One region of the Enterobacter sp. R4-368 genome, then DNA from elsewhere that is predicted to be linked to it. Evidence: predicted binding sites of a transcription regulator. Region 1 holds the regulator's gene; each other region holds the start of a gene.
What was found. Region 1 encodes PhoB, which activates phosphate uptake and scavenging genes when phosphate is short. Its sites were predicted from a motif close to CTGTCATAAAACTGNCNNAT; they were not measured.

Region 1 (3,977 bases):
AAAGCGGCCATAATCCAGCCCGGTCAGTGAGGCGGTAAGATCAAGCTTATCTTTCACTTTATCGGCAAGGATTTTGCCATCGGCGCAGGCCGCCAGCTCAACGCGCGGGGCTTGCAGGTTGCCATCCGGCAGCCCGCGGGCGCGGCTCTGGCTCCAGAACGCGCGGTAGGCGACGCCTTTCACTTCAAACTCCACCTCGGCCAGGCAGTCGGCCGTATCGCGGGTCATTAAATCGTTTTGCGATTGCGAAAGGGTGCTCAGGCGCGGTGTTTCGTGGTACAGCGCCAGGCAGATAGCGTCGAGCAGCGTGGTTTTCCCCGCGCCCGTCGCGCCGGTAATGGCGAATAAACCGTTACTGGCAAACGGCTCTTCGGTGAAGTCTATTTTCCACTCGCCTTTAAGCGAGTTCAGGTTTTTTAGCCGCAGGCTCAGGATTTTCATGCTTCATTCTCCTCATCCAACGCCTGGCGCGCTTCGCTAAACAACGTGTGTAACCGTGCATTTTGTGTGTCGTCGAGTTCTGCCAGCGCAAGGCGGCGGGCGAACACCTCTTCCACTTTTAATTCGTTTAAGGTTTCGCGTAACTCGCCGGAAAGAATTCGTTCGCGCTGCTCGCGGCTGCGGCGCACCAGCAGCACTTCGACCGGCAAATCTTCGGTTACCAGCTGGATTTTGCGTTGCATATCCGCCAGATATTCATGGCTTTCGATTTCAATATCCAGCCAGACGGGTGGCTCTGCGGGGGCATTGAGCCACTGTTCTAACTGACGGCAGATTTCAGCGAAATCGCCTTTGATCACCGCTAACGGTTGGGTTGCCGGCACCTCCAGCGCCGTGACATCGGCGAGCTTACCTTCGGCGAATGTCACCAGATTGACGCTTTTGCTTTTCCCGGTTTCATCAAAGCTCAACGCAATGGGCGAACCGCAGTAACGGATGTGCTCAAGGCCGCCAATCTTCTGCGCGCGATGAATATGGCCGAGTGCGAGATAATCCACAGGGGGAAAATTTTGTGCAGGGAAGGCGTCTAACGTGCCGATATAAATATCACGCACCGCGTCACTTTTACTGGCACCCACCGTGGTTAAATGGCCGCTGGCGATAATCGGCAGTGGTTTGTCACCGCGCAGTTCACAGGCCTCAGTAAATTGTTGTTGATAGTAATCGGTGATCGCCGCCAGTAAATGCTGCTGTTTTTGTTGCCCGGAAAGCCCCGCCTGGCTAACGGTAATGTCGCGCGGGCGTAAAAACGGCACCGGGCAAAATACCGCGCCGGGTTCGCCATCGCGGCGTTTTAGCAGGAATGGTCTGGTACCTGCACTGGCCACCACGGTGGTTTTCAGGTAAGCGAGGATCTCTTTTGATTCATTCAGCGTGGCCACGGAATCGTGGTTTCCCGCCAGCACGATAAGCTGGCAGCCCGTCTGCTGGAGTTTGACCACAAAGCGGTTGTAAAGCTCGCGGGCGTAGCTTGGCGGGGAACCGGTATCAAAAATATCGCCTGCGACAATAATGGCATCCACCTGATGCGTTTCGGCGGCGGCGAGCAGCCAGTCGAGAAAAGCGTCATGTTCGGCGGCGCGGTTTTTACTGTAGAAGTTTTGACCCAGATGCCAGTCTGAAGTGTGAATGATGCGCATAGCGGTTCCATGGCGAAAAAGCGTAAAGCAGATTATAAACATTAAGCAGATGAGGGACATAACCGAACGCAAATTTGCGTTGTCACACGGCCACCGGGCGGGTCATATAGCGGTCATCTTATTCATAAATCTGTCATAAAACTGACGCATAATGGCGCCGCTACATATACTGACGACTTAATTAAAACAGGGCGAATTATGGCGAGACGAATTCTGGTCGTAGAAGATGAAGCACCAATCCGTGAAATGGTGTGCTTCGTGCTCGAGCAAAATGGTTTTCAACCGGTGGAAGCTGAAGATTATGACAGCGCGGTGAACCAACTTAACGAACCCTGGCCCGACCTGGTTTTACTGGACTGGATGCTGCCTGGCGGTTCTGGCATTCAGTTTATTAAACATCTTAAACGCGAAGCGATGACCCGTGATATTCCGGTGATGATGCTGACCGCGCGCGGGGAGGAAGAGGATCGCGTTCGCGGTCTGGAAACGGGGGCGGACGATTACATTACCAAGCCATTTTCACCGAAAGAGCTGGTCGCGCGTATTAAAGCCGTGATGCGCCGTATTTCACCGATGGCGGTGGAAGAGGTGATTGAAATGCAGGGGCTGAGCCTCGATCCTTCCTCACACCGCGTGATGACCGGTGAAAATCCGCTGGATATGGGACCGACAGAGTTTAAACTCTTACACTTCTTTATGACTCACCCGGAACGTGTTTATAGCCGCGAACAGCTGCTGAACCACGTATGGGGAACCAACGTTTACGTTGAAGACAGAACCGTGGACGTGCATATTCGCCGTCTGCGCAAAGCGCTGGAACACAGCGGCCACGATCGTATGGTGCAAACAGTGCGCGGCACGGGATATCGTTTTTCGACCCGTTTCTGAAATTTGACAGGAGTGTGACGCGTGCTGGAACGGCTGTCATGGAAAAGGCTGGTGCTGGAGCTCCTCCTTTGTTGTATCCCCGCCTTTATTCTCGGCGCGATTTTCGGTTACCTGCCCTGGTTTTTGTTCGCCGCGGTAACCGGGTTGCTGATCTGGCATTTCTGGAATTTACTGCGTCTTTCCTGGTGGTTATGGGTCGATAAAAGCATGACGCCGCCGCCGGGAACCGGCAGCTGGGAGCCGCTACTTTACGGGCTACACCAGATGCAGATGCGTAACAAAAAGCGCCGCCGCGAACTGGGAAATTTGATCAAACGCTTTCGCAGCGGTGCGGAATCGCTGCCGGATGCGGTGATCCTCACCACGGAAGAAGGGGCGATTTTCTGGTGTAACGGTCTCGCGCAGCAGATGCTGGGGCTGCGCTGGCCGGACGATAATGGCCAGAATATCCTTAACTTACTGCGCTACCCCGAATTTACGAAATACATCAGGAACCAGGAGTTTGGCCGACCTCTGCACCTGGTACTAAATAATGGGCGGCATCTTGAGATTCGCGTCATGCCCTACAGCGAGCAACAACTGCTGATGGTGGCGCGCGATGTGACGCAAATGCACCAGCTGGAAGGCGCGCGGCGTAACTTTTTCGCTAACGTCAGTCATGAACTGCGCACCCCGTTAACGGTGCTGCAGGGCTACCTGGAAATGATGCAGGAGCAAACGCTGGAAGGGGCGCCGCGCGAAAAAGCGTTGCACACCATGCGTGAACAAACGTCGCGGATGGAAGGGCTGGTGCGTCAGCTACTCACGCTGTCGAAAATCGAAGCCGCACCGACGCTACCCCCTAACGAGACCATTGATGTACCGATGATGCTGCGGGTTGTCGAACGGGAAGCGCAAACCCTCAGCCAGCAAAAACACACGTTCACGTTTGACGTGGATAACACGCTCAAAGTGCTCGGGAACGAGGAGCAGCTGCGTAGCGCAATTTCTAATCTGGTGTATAACGCCGTCAACCACACGCCAGCGGGCACACACGTTATTGTGCGCTGGCAGCATGTACCGCAGGGCGCTGAATTTAGCGTGGAAGATAACGGACCGGGCATTGCCGCAGAACATATTCCGCGCCTGACCGAACGTTTCTACCGGGTGGATAAAGCCCGCTCGCGGCAAACTGGCGGCAGCGGTCTTGGATTGGCGATTGTCAAACACGCGGTAAATCACCACGAAAGCCGCCTTGATATCGTCAGCGAGCCGGGCAAGGGCACCCGCTTTAGCTTTGTCCTGCCGGAACGTCTGGTTGCCAAAAAAGCCGCTTCCTGAAGGCGCTGTCAGCATATCTTTCCAGCGGCCTGCGAAAACAGGCCGCTTTCCCGCACCGTCTACCACAGCTGAAACGTATTTTGTACGTCTGCTGCTTTTTTGTTCGCATGATCAGCCATGTGTTTTTCC
Region 2 (3,977 bases), 2.3 Mb from region 1:
ACGATTTTATCGGCGGCCAGCGCCTGGCTGGTTAACGCGCCTGCCAGCAGCAGGCTTGACGTCATACGGGTGAAAGTGGTTTTCATCAGTGCTCCCTGTTAGCTACGACGCGCCAGCACGTCGGCATGGTGACGTTTCTCGCCAATCATCACGATAACCAGCAGTAAAACCGCCAGAATGCTGCCGCCAATCATCACTATAAAGCCGCCATCCCAGCCGAAGAAATCAACGGTATAGCCAACAATGGCGCTGGCGGCGACAGAACCGCCAAGATAGCCAAACAAGCCGGTAAAGCCCGCCGCCGTACCCGCCGCTTTTTTCGGTGCCAGCTCCAGCGCATGCAGACCAATCAACATCACCGGGCCATAAATCAGGAAGCCGATGATGATCATACAAGCCATATCCACGGTCGGGTTACCCGCCGGGTTCAACCAGTAAACGATAGTCGCAATGGTCACCAGCGTCATAAAGAACACGCCCGTTGCACCGCGATTACCGCGGAAGACTTTATCCGACATCCAGCCACACAGCAGCGTGCCGGGAATACCCGCATATTCATAGAAGAAATAGGCCCACGAGGATTTATCCAGCGCGAAGTGTTTCACCTCTTTCAGGTAAGTCGGCGACCAGTCGAGAATGCCGTAGCGCAGCAGGTAAACAAAAACGTTCGCGACCGCGATATACCACAACAGTTTGTTCGGCAGGATGTACTGCATGAAAATCTGTTTGGCGGACAACTCTTCTTCGTGCTTGTCGCTGTAATCATCCGGGTAGTCGTTTTTGTACTCTTCAATCGGCGGTAAGCCGCAGGATTGTGGCGTATCGCGCATCAGTGCGAACGCAAGAATCGCCACCAGAATCGCGCCAAACGCGGGCATATATAACGCCGCGTGCCAGTCGTTAAACCATGCCATCCCCAGCAGGAACAGCAGCGGAGGAATGCCACCACCGACGTTATGCGCACAGTTCCACACCGACACAATGCCGCCGCGCTCTTTTTGCGACCACCAGTGCACCATAGTGCGCCCACACGGCGGCCAGCCCATCCCCTGGAACCAGCCGCACAGGAACAGCAGCACAAACATGACCATGATGCTGGATGTGGCCCACGGCACGAAGCCCATAACCAGCATCACCGCCGCCGCCAGAATTAAGCCGGCGGGCAGGAAAACGCGCGGATTCGAGCGATCCGACACCGAACCCATAATAAATTTCGAAAAACCGTAGGCAATGGAGATCCCGGACAGCGCAAACCCCAGATCGCCACGGGAAAAGCCCTGTTCGACTAAATACGGCATCGCCAGCGCAAAGTTCTTACGCACCAGATAGTAGGCGGCATAACCGAAGAAGATCCCGAGGAAAATCTGCCAGCGCAACCGCCGGTACAGCGGGTCGATTTGCGCATCGGGCAGACGCGATTGATGGGGGGCAGGTCTAAAAATACTCAACATAGCGGCCTCCGTGGCGCGGTAAGACTCATATCTTTCATTAATGAGTGAAAACGAACATAACCAGAGTTATTCGCGGCGGATTGTAGTGAAAGTTTTAACCAGAGAGAATGAGTTGTCGCAGATATTGTTACAGAAATATGACAAACATCTAACTTCACGCAAGAAAGCGCGTTTCACTTTCGTTTTTTGCTCGAATATGCGCGATATCAAACAAACCACAATCATAGTATGGCTAAATGGTTGCTAAGGAACGTCGACCAGAAGGACGCGAACATGCGCAACTCCAGTGACTACGATGTGATTATTATCGGCGGCGGCGCGACCGGCGCAGGCATCGCCCGCGACTGCGCCCTGCGCGGCTTGCGCGTGGTGCTGCTTGAACGCCACGATATCGCCACCGGCGCGACCGGCCGTAACCATGGCTTACTGCACAGCGGTGCGCGTTACGCGGTGACCGATAACGAATCAGCACGTGAATGTATTGCCGAAAACCAGATCCTCAAACGCATCGCCCGCCACTGTATCGAACCGACAGACGGCCTGTTTATCACCCTGCCGGAAGATGATCTGGTCTATCAAAGCCAGTTTATTGACGCCTGTCTGCAAGCGGGGATCCCGGCGCAGGCCATCTCACCGCAGGAAGCGCTGCGCATGGAGCCAAGCGTCAACCCGGCGCTGATCGGCGCGGTGCGCGTACCGGACGGCACGGTGGACCCTTTCCGTCTCACCGCCAGCAATATGCTGGACGCGCGCGAGCATGGCGCCAAAATCCTCACCGGACATGAAGTGTGTGGCCTGATCCGCCATGGTGATACGGTGAGCGGTGTGCGGCTTTATCATCCCGCCAGCGGCGAAACACAGGAGTTACATGCGCCTGTGGTGGTCAACGCCGCCGGGATTTGGGGCCAGCGTATCGCTGAATATGCCGATCTGAGCATCCGCATGTTCCCCGCGAAAGGCGCGCTGCTGATCCTCGATCACCGTATTAACCAGCACGTCATCAACCGCTGCCGCAAACCCGCCGACGCCGATATTCTGGTACCTGGCGACACGATTTCACTGATTGGCACCACCTCGACGCATATTGATTACGCCGATATCGATAACCTGCGCGTCACGCCTGACGAAGTGGATATTCTGCTGCGTGAAGGGGAAAAACTGGCACCGGTGATGGCGAAAACGCGCATTCTGCGTGCTTATGCCGGTGTGCGACCGCTAGTTGCCAGCGATGATGATCCGAGCGGGCGCAACGTCAGCCGGGGAATTGTGTTGCTGGACCACGCGCAGCGCGACGGACTGGAAGGGTTTATCACTATTACCGGCGGCAAGCTGATGACTTACCGGCTGATGGCCGAATGGGCAACGGATGCCGTGTGTCGCAAGCTCAATCATCATGCTCCTTGCACCACCGCCACCGCGCCGCTGCCTGGCTCACGTGAGCCGACAGAACAGGCGCTCAAAAAAATCATTTCTCTGCCGACGCCGCTCCGCGGTTCGGCGGTCTATCGCCATGGCGATCGCACGCCAGCCTGGCTTGGTAGTGACAGACATAACCGCAGCCTGGTCTGTGAATGTGAAGCCGTCACCGCCGGGGAAGTGCAGTACGCCGTCGAAAACCTCAATGTCCACTCGCTGCTGGATTTGCGCCGCCGCACACGCGTCGGGATGGGCACCTGCCAGGGCGAGCTATGCGCCTGTCGCGCTGCCGGGTTGCTTAACCGCATGCATGTCACGACCGAAAGTGAATCTTTGCATCAACTGGCCGGTTTTCTTAATGAACGCTGGAAAGGCGTTAAACCCGTTGCCTGGGGCGATGCGCTGCGTGAAAGCGAATTCACACGCTGGGTTTATCAGGGGTTGTGCGGTCTGGAAAAGGAGGCGGAAGATGAGATTTGATACGGTCATTATCGGGGGCGGGCTGGCCGGTTTAGTCTGCGGGATCCGTCTTGCGCAGAGCGGCCAGCGCTGCGCCATTGTCAGCCGCGGACAGAGTGCTCTGAGCTTCTCTTCCGGCTCGCTGGATTTGCTTTCACACTTACCCGACGGCCAGCCCATCGATACGCTTGATAGCGCCATCGCGCACCTCCAACAGCACCATGCCAGTCACCCTTATGCCCGACTCGGCGCAGACCAGGTTCGCCACTATGCACACCAGGCGCAAACGCTGCTGGCAGATTGCGGCCTGGCATTACAGGGCGATGTTGATACGCCGCACCAGCGCGTAACACCGCTTGGCACATTCCGCACCGCCTGGCTTAGCCCGCAGGAAGTGCCGGTAAAAACAGAAACCCACCAGCACACTGGCGTGGTTGGTATCAGTGGTTTTCTTGATTTCCAGCCGCAGCTTGCCGCTGGTGCCCTGCGTAAACGCGGTATTGACGCGCAGGCAGAAGAGATAGATCTGCCGCTACTGGATCGGCTGCGTGATAACCCCAGCGAATTTCGCGCGGTGAATATCGCCCGCCTGCTGGACGCACCCGAGCACTACAACGCCCTGTACGAAGCGCTGCTGCCGCTAAGCCAGCG
Region 3 (3,977 bases), 2.3 Mb from region 1:
CGCCAGTTCCGGCATGGTACGCAAAAATGCGACCAGCGTACGCACGGCAAAACGTACCGGCGGCGGAGACCAGGTGTTGCCCGCCGCCAGAAAAGCCAGCACGGCGGCAATGGCGAATGAAACCAGCGTTGCGGCCAGCGCCAGTTGCAGGGTTTCCCAAATCAGCGGGAGCTGGATCGGCAAACGGTAGCCCCAGTACGCCAGCGAGCCTTTGGTGTGGCTGTCGGCAAACAGCACCGGCCAGTGCAGCGTCGGCACTGTTTCCAGCATGTAATCCATAAAGTTCGGCAGCGAGTGCCAGATGGTGGCGAGATTGAATTCTGCCGCGTTACCGGCGGCGAAATAGAGCGCCAGCAGCACCAGCGACCAGGCGACAGTGTCGCGCTTCTGGCGCATTCGGACTTGCTGATAGTAGTGCTCAAACTGCGTATTCGACATATTCATGCGTAGCGGGAGATCCTGTATGACCATCGAATAAAAGCCCCTGGTTTTTACGCAGGGGCCGAAGAATCGATGCGGCGAAGGATTAGCGTGCGGTAACCAGTTCGCGTTTCATCTCGATAATCTGCTTAAAGTCATCCACGCTGCCCGGGCCGATATGCTGCGTACCGCCCATCGCTTTCACGAAGCAGGCGTGGTTATCGGTATCGAGTTTTTTAACTGCGGTAATCACTTTGGCTTTGAAATCCGCCGGCAGGCTGTTGCTCACCAGAATCGGGCCGTTTGGGATCAGCGGCGATTCCCAGATGATGCGGATCTCTTTCATCAGGTTCGGGTGATCCATGCGGATCAGACGGTTAAACGCCCCGACGCTGTAGCCTGAGTTGTAATCGCCGACCATCGAGGTCCAGGTGACAGCGCCCGCGAACTGGCCGTTCAGCACGCCGAGGATATCTTGCTCGTGACCACCGGAGAAGGTGACGCTGGAGAAGTAGTTGTTGTATTTATTGTCCGCGTTACCGCCAAACTTCTGTTTGAAGGCGTAGTTCGGGATCAGGTAACCGGAAGTGGAATCCGGATCGGCGAAGCCAAACGCTTTACCTTTCAGATCTTCCAGTTTTTTGTACGGGCTGTCGGCTTTCACGATCACCACCGAGTGGTAACCGCGCGATTGATCTTTGTCATCCACCGCGATCCCGACGATATCCACGGCTTTCGGGTTATTGATATACACGGATGCGTAAGAGGAGGGGGACATGCTCAGCACCACGTCGACTTTTCCGCCCAACAGACCCTGAATCACGCCCGAATAATCAGACGAATTGCGCAGCTTGGTATCCACGCTGAGCTCTTTATCCAGAAACTCTTTCACGCACTGGTTATCACCAATTTGTTGGGTTGCGTTCTGGCCGCCCAAAATCCCCAGATTTAATTCCTTCGGCTGCTCCGCGGCAGCCGCCTGCCATGCCAGCAGAAGACCTGTCATCAATGCCGATAAACGTAATGCGCCAGAAATATGCTTTTTCATTGTCATTGCCTGTGTCGTCTCATTGGAAGGAATAATTAATGCAATTGACTGATTTCATCGCCGTACAGCACCTGCAGCACGTCCTGCGTTAACCGGGAGGGATGATCGTCAAAAATGATCCGTCCCTGGGAAACGCCGATAACGCGGGTGCAATACTCTTTCACCAGCTCCACGGAGTGCAGGTTCACCATCACACTGATGCCTTGTTCGCTCACTTCGCGTAATACGCCCATGATGCGCTGGGTATTTTTCGGATCCAGCGAAGCGACAGGTTCGTCCGCCAGTAAAAGAGAGGGGTTTTGGATCAACGCGCGGCAAATGGCGACACGCTGCATCTGACCGCCGGAAAGCGTTTCCGCCCGCTGTAAGGCATGCGGCAGCATGTTCAGCCACTCCAGCAAAGCGATTGCTCTGGCGCGGTCTTCATCGGTAAAGACTTTAAACAGGGATTTCAGCGTCGACGTCTGGCTCAGCCTGCCGAGCAGCACATTGGTCAGCACGTCGAGGCGCGGCACCAGGCAGAAGTCCTGGAAAATCATGCCGCACTGGCTGCGCCACTGATTAAGCGCACGACCTTTCAGATGGGTGACATCGCGCGGCGTACCCACTTCCGGGAAACTTAAAATTTCGCCAGAGGTGGCGCTGTGCGTGCCGTTTAGTACATGCAGCAACGTGGATTTCCCTGCGCCGGAGCGTCCAATCACGCCGACCATCTCACCGCTGTGCAGATCTAAACTGATGTCGTGCAGCACGGTCTGGTGCGCGTTATAGGCTTTACGCAAGTTCTTCACGCTCAGCACCTTTTGCTTCGGCACCGTGTTTAATTGATGCAGAGACGAATAGTGGTCTTCAGAGATTTCTGCCAACGCGCTGTTCATAAGTCTTCCGGTTTTTTCATTAAACTGGCGACCATTAAGAGCACGGGTGATGATCGTTTTATGACGAAAAAGCGAACAAATAATGAACACGGAAGTTTGGCTTTCGAAAGGGCGTGCGAGCGTGCGTCGATTTCGTTATCCTGCCCGCCGCACCACAGGTGCTACGTCAGGCAGTGGGACACACAGCGACGGAGAAAATAAATGGCGTTTACAATGTCTTATTTCGTTTTTATCTTCATTGTCGCCCTGGCGGCGTTTCTGCTTTATTACGCGCTGCGCTGGGTTCGCCAGCTCTTTATCGAAGCCCATGTGATGAAACACGGTATCGGTGCGAATGCGGATATTATTGCCCTTAAACGCACCAACTGGATGGACAGGCGCTCTGTCTATTGTGAACTGGTGTTGCGCTTCAGAACCCGCGAGGGGCAACTGGTGCAGGCGAGCGTGTTTCAGTTCCTGGATAGCCGTGAAATTGTGCGGTTTGCCGAGGGCAACGGCACGACCGTGAAGTACGATCCGCAAAATCCGCAGCACATTATCTTATATGACCGCCCGTTAATTTTAGGGGATTAATCCCCGCCATTCCCTTCGCCGCAAGGGATGTCCTTCCACCGACTTTTCGCCTGAGATTCGCGCCATTTTCCCTTTCCAGCCAGCGCGTTAACCCGCGTTATGCCCGCACACTGCAACAGCATGAATTTTAATCCCGCCAGCGTCACAAAACCTGGAAAAAACAAGCCACTGCGTTGCAGCGGGTGAAATGCACGCTATATGTTAAATTTGTGTTTAAAAAATGATACCAAAGGGGTTTGTTCATGGATAAGAAATTCACTGTTCTGGCCGTGGCGCTGGCGGCGCTGTTTTCCGGCGCTGCGCTGGCTGCCGTGCCTCAGGGGTACCCGGCGGATTACCAGAAAATCGTAGACGCCGGAACCAAAGAAGGCAAAGTTGTTATTTATTCCACTACCGATACCAAAGCCGCAGGCCCGCTGATCAAGGGATTCGAGGCGCAGTATCCGGGCATAAAAGTGGAATATAACGATATGAACAGTACCGAACTGTACAACCGTTATCTTAGCGAACAGGCTTCCGGCGGCGGCAGTGGCGATGTGGTCTGGAGTTCCTCTATGGATACCGCGCTGAAGCTGGCCACCGACTATGCGGCTGAATACGCGTCGCCCGAGCTGGATAAACTGCCCAAGTGGGCGGTCTGGGAGAAAAAAGCCTATGGCACCACCTATGAGCCGGTGATCTTTATCTATAACAAACGCCTGATCCCGGCGGGCGACGTACCGGATTCGCACACCGCGCTTGGCAAACTTATCGCCAGCCAGACCGACAAATTCAAAAATAAAGTCACCACCTACGATATCGAAAAATCGGGGCTTGGTTTTATGCTCGCGGTTGAAGACAGCAAGCACGACAAAGACTATTTCACCCATCTGGCGGATGTGGCGAAGGGCGGTTTAACCGTGCAATCCTCCACCGGCACGATGATGGAGCGCGTCTCTTCCGGCGAAAATCTGATTGGCTACAACATTCTGGGCTCCTACGCCGAAGCGCGCGCGAAGGGGGATAACTCGCTGGGCATCTCCTACCCGAAAGATTACGTGCTGGTGCTGTCGCGCGTG
Region 4 (3,977 bases), 490 kb from region 1:
TATCGGCGTGCGCCAGGTACTGCACCTCTTTTCCGCGTTCTTTAATCGCCAGTCCGTGATCCGAGAAGTAAACCATCGAAAAACTTTCGCCGGTATTAACCAGTTGCGAATACATTTTCCCGAGGAAATCATCGGTCTGCGTGATGGAATAGAGGTAGCAGGAAGTCTCTTTTGACTGCACAAACTCATTGTACTTGCCGCCGGTGCGATCGCAGGCCTGCGGGTGCGAGCCCATCAAATGCAGCACAATCAGCTGCGGCTGGGTACGTTTTGTGCTCAGGACCTGATTGGTCAGTTTTAACAGATCTTCGTCGCGGGTGTTTTTATCTGCTTCGAAGTCACCACGTTTCAAAAACTGCACTTCATCGGCACGCTTAGCGATACTGGCGATGGCGGTGTCGTACTCGCCAATTTGCCCCTGATTAGAAAACCACCAGGTCTGGAAACCGGCACGGTTCGCCAGCGTGACAAAATTATCCTGATACTGCGGTTTGTCATCCACCACGCGGTTTAACGTCAGACCAAGGGATTTTTGTGTTGAACCGCTCGCGGAGATGTAATCCGTAAACAGCGTGCCGTTCACCTGGCTGGCAAACGGAGTGTTATTCCAGTGGCCGCCAAAGGCGCCCAGCGCGTCACGACGTGCGCTTTCGCCAATCACTACCACGTAAGTATGGTATTTCGGTTTTACCGCCAGCACAGTCCAGGTGTCTTTCACACTCGCGAGCGCGGCCATATTTTTCTGTTCTTCTTTAACAACATAGTAGTTGAACGCCACATCGCGCACGAAACGCAACACCGGAACACCGGTATCAATGATCCTGAATTCGTAACCTTTGAAATGGTTTTGCACCGGGCCAATAAAATAAGACGCGATGCACACAATCGTGCCCAGCGTGTCCCATTTCAGCCACGGCGTGGATCGCACGATTATCCGACGGCGCAGCGAAATAACGCCCAGCGCAAAAATGAATACGCCGATAGCGTAGTGATACCACGGGAAGATAGTCAGAATTTCCGTCGACTCTTCCATATTGGTCGACAGCAGCGCCAGCAGCGTGTTGAAGTTTGGTGCGCCATATGCCCGACCAAAGGGGAAATAACAGGCGGCAACCAGCGAGATAATCCCGATAACGGTTTTCTGCGCGCGAGGCGCATGACGCCAGAGGATCAGTAGCGCGCAGGTTAAAAGAACCGCATACATCACGCTAAATTCATAACCCAGAGCGAAGTTAATCAACATCGATTGTAAAAAGTAGAAACCCGTCCACGGGTTGAGCGTCTGGCTGCGAAAGGCAACGGATTCTTTAAGGATTAAGCTCATAGATTACTGTCATGAAAACGCCATGTGCTCACCCTGGCGTTAAGGGTCAAAACCTGCCGGACAGTGCGTGTGAAGAGGGGAGGGGGTCCGCATCTGCGAGCCGCAATTTGTGCAGGGCAGCGCAAAGATAGAGCGAGGCGCGTCGAAGGTCAACAGGGGCTAAGCGGTTGTTTTGAGAGAATGATTGCAAATCCAGCAAAAATACGCTGATTTTTAGACGAATTGGCCAGTATGACGGGGGATTGTGACAGAAAAATGAAGCGGCGTACCGCGACGCCGCATTAGTGAGAAGGTTTGTCGGAGCCCTGCTGAGGTTTGCCGGTAATGATATCGGACAACATATTCAGCAGCATTAAACGGACTTTAAAGGGAGAGTGACTAAACACGCGCATACACCTCTTGAACTCATTCATCGTTACCTCCTGCCATTTTCATGCCCTTCGTTCCATGAAGGGTGAACGCATTACATACAGATATAGCACAGGCTATGTTCTATAGCTATGGCTAAGACGTTAATTTTTTGTGCTGATTCACGGATGGTTTACAATGGCGCTTCTCTTATATGATGCTGCACAGGTGTCACACCTTCAGAGGAAGCACAATGAACCGTCGCGCAGGTAAGCAAACAATAAAAAAAGTGACGCTGGTAAATGTAGAAGAGCACGTTGAAGGCTTTCGTCAGGTGCGCGAAGCACATCGTCGCGAACTGATTGATGACTATGTTGAACTGATTTCGGATTTGATCCGCGAAGTAGGCGAAGCCCGCCAGGTGGATATGGCCGCCCGCCTTGGTGTTTCTCAACCGACGGTTGCGAAAATGTTAAAAAGACTGGCAACGGTGGGCTTGATTGAACAGATTCCCTGGCGCGGCGTTTTTTTGACTGCGGAAGGTGAGAGGCTGGCGCAGGAGAGCCGCGAGCGTCACCAAATTGTGGAAAGCTTCTTATTGGTACTGGGTGTCAGTCCTGAAATCGCGCGACGCGACGCCGAAGGTATGGAACATCACGTCAGCGAGGAAACGCTGGAGTGTTTCCGTCGCTTCACCCTGCAACATGAGCAACCTCCTGAATGAGTATGCCGTTCTTCCGCGCCCTGGCGCGCGACCGTTTCCTGCATCTGTTACTGCTTATTGGTTTTGCATTGTGCTTTTTTGCCCCGTTTGCGCCGAAAACCTGGCCGGGTGCGATCGACTGGCACACCATTATTACCCTCAGCGGCCTGATGCTGCTGACCAAAGGGGTTGAGCTGAGCGGTTATTTTGATGTGATTGGGCGGCGTATGGTGCGTCGTTTTCATCATCAGCGTCGGCTGGCGATGTTTATGGTGCTGGCTGCAGCGCTCCTCTCCACCTTTCTCACCAATGATGTGGCGCTGTTTATTGTGGTACCGCTGACCATCACGCTGAAGAAACTGTGCGAAATCCCGGTTAACCGGCTGATCATTTTTGAAGCGCTGGCGGTAAATGCCGGGTCGTTATTAACGCCTATCGGAAACCCACAAAACATTCTTATCTGGGGACGCTCTGGCCTCTCTTTCCTGGCGTTCATCTGGCAGATGGCGCCGCTGGCGCTGGCAATGATGGTTACGCTCTTGGTGTTGTGCTGGTTCTGTTTTCCGAAAAAGGCGCTTAACTACCATAGCGGCGTACAAACGCCGGACTGGCAACCCCGTCTGGTGTGGAGCTGCCTGGGTTTCTACTTAATCTTTATTACCGCGCTGGAGTTGAAACAGGAGTTGTGGGGGCTGGCAATTGTCGCCATCGGGTTCTTGCTACTGGCGCGGCGGGTAGTGCTGAGTGTGGACTGGACGCTGCTGCTGGTGTTTATCGCCATGTTTATTGATGTCCACCTGCTTATTCAGTTGCCTGCGCTGCACGCGGTGCTGAACAGTGCCAGCCAGTTGTCACCTCCAGGGGTGTGGTTGACGGCCATTGGTCTGTCGCAATTTATCAGTAATGTGCCCGCGACCATTTTGCTGCTCAATTATGTACCGCCGGATACGCTGCTGGCCTGGGCGGTGAATGTTGGCGGCTTTGGTTTGCTGCCCGGTTCGCTGGCCAATCTTATCGCGCTGCGTATGGCAAACGATCGCCGCATCTGGTGGCGCTTTCATCTTTATTCCATGCCGATGCTGCTGTGGGCGGCGCTGGTGGGATACGGATTACTCTTATTCAGATAGTGCTGATTTGTCAGTTTATCCTGGCAAATGTATAGCAACCGCCTAACTTTAGTTAACGGCGCATCCCTGGCGCCGTTACCTGACAGGACTGTTGCGAAACTATGGCAGAAAACACAACGCATCCTGACGATGTTCAGGACGATAACAACCAAAACCCACGTAAACGCCCCGGAAAGAAGCCACTGATTGTCCTCGCCATTGTTGTCGGCGTGATGGTGATCGTTGCGCTGGTGTGGTGGTTTTTAACCCGTAATGAAGAGACCACAGACGACGCCTTTACCGATGGCGACGCGGTGACGATCGCGCCGAAAGTGGCCGGTTACGTCACCGAGTTGCGGGTGAAAGATAACCAGCGCGTCAAGAAAGGGGATTTGCTGGTCACGATTGACCCGCGCGATGCCACCGCGCAGCGCGATCAGGCGCAAGCGCAACTGGGGCTGGCAATCGCACAGCTTCACCAGGCGCAGGCGCAACT

Region 2: a site for PhoB is predicted at 1,576-1,595, ahead of glpT (glycerol-3-phosphate transporter). Genes of this name have one in related genera too.
Region 3: a site for PhoB is predicted at 2,394-2,413, ahead of phnC (phosphonate ABC transporter ATP-binding protein). Genes of this name have one in related genera too.
Region 4: a site for PhoB is predicted at 1,331-1,350, ahead of H650_RS21560 (phosphoethanolamine transferase). Genes of this name have one in related genera too.

Annotation. Positions count from the first base shown of each region.
Region 1 covers NC_021500.1:4,127,124-4,131,100, forward strand. Annotated here, with positions in the region: gene sbcC (exonuclease subunit SbcC) at 1-441, opposite strand, end outside; gene sbcD (exonuclease subunit SbcD) at 438-1,640, opposite strand; gene phoB (phosphate response regulator transcription factor PhoB) at 1,839-2,528, shown strand; gene phoR (phosphate regulon sensor histidine kinase PhoR) at 2,550-3,848, shown strand.
Region 2 covers NC_021500.1:1,364,911-1,368,887, forward strand. Annotated here, with positions in the region: gene glpQ (glycerophosphodiester phosphodiesterase) at 1-86, opposite strand, end outside; gene glpT (glycerol-3-phosphate transporter) at 99-1,451, opposite strand; gene glpA (anaerobic glycerol-3-phosphate dehydrogenase subunit A) at 1,725-3,347, shown strand; gene glpB (glycerol-3-phosphate dehydrogenase subunit GlpB) at 3,337-3,977, shown strand, end outside.
Region 3 covers NC_021500.1:1,819,715-1,823,691, reverse strand. Annotated here, with positions in the region: gene phnE (phosphonate ABC transporter, permease protein PhnE) at 1-444, opposite strand, end outside; gene phnD (phosphonate ABC transporter substrate-binding protein) at 527-1,468, opposite strand; gene phnC (phosphonate ABC transporter ATP-binding protein) at 1,504-2,346, opposite strand; gene H650_RS08530 (DUF3592 domain-containing protein) at 2,560-2,919, shown strand; gene H650_RS08525 (ABC transporter substrate-binding protein) at 3,162-3,977, shown strand, end outside.
Region 4 covers NC_021500.1:4,615,929-4,619,905, forward strand. Annotated here, with positions in the region: gene H650_RS21560 (phosphoethanolamine transferase) at 1-1,324, opposite strand, end outside; gene mntS (manganase accumulation protein MntS) at 1,606-1,737, opposite strand; gene mntR (manganese-binding transcriptional regulator MntR) at 1,926-2,396, shown strand; gene H650_RS21575 (anion transporter) at 2,393-3,502, shown strand; gene H650_RS21580 (HlyD family secretion protein) at 3,604-3,977, shown strand, end outside.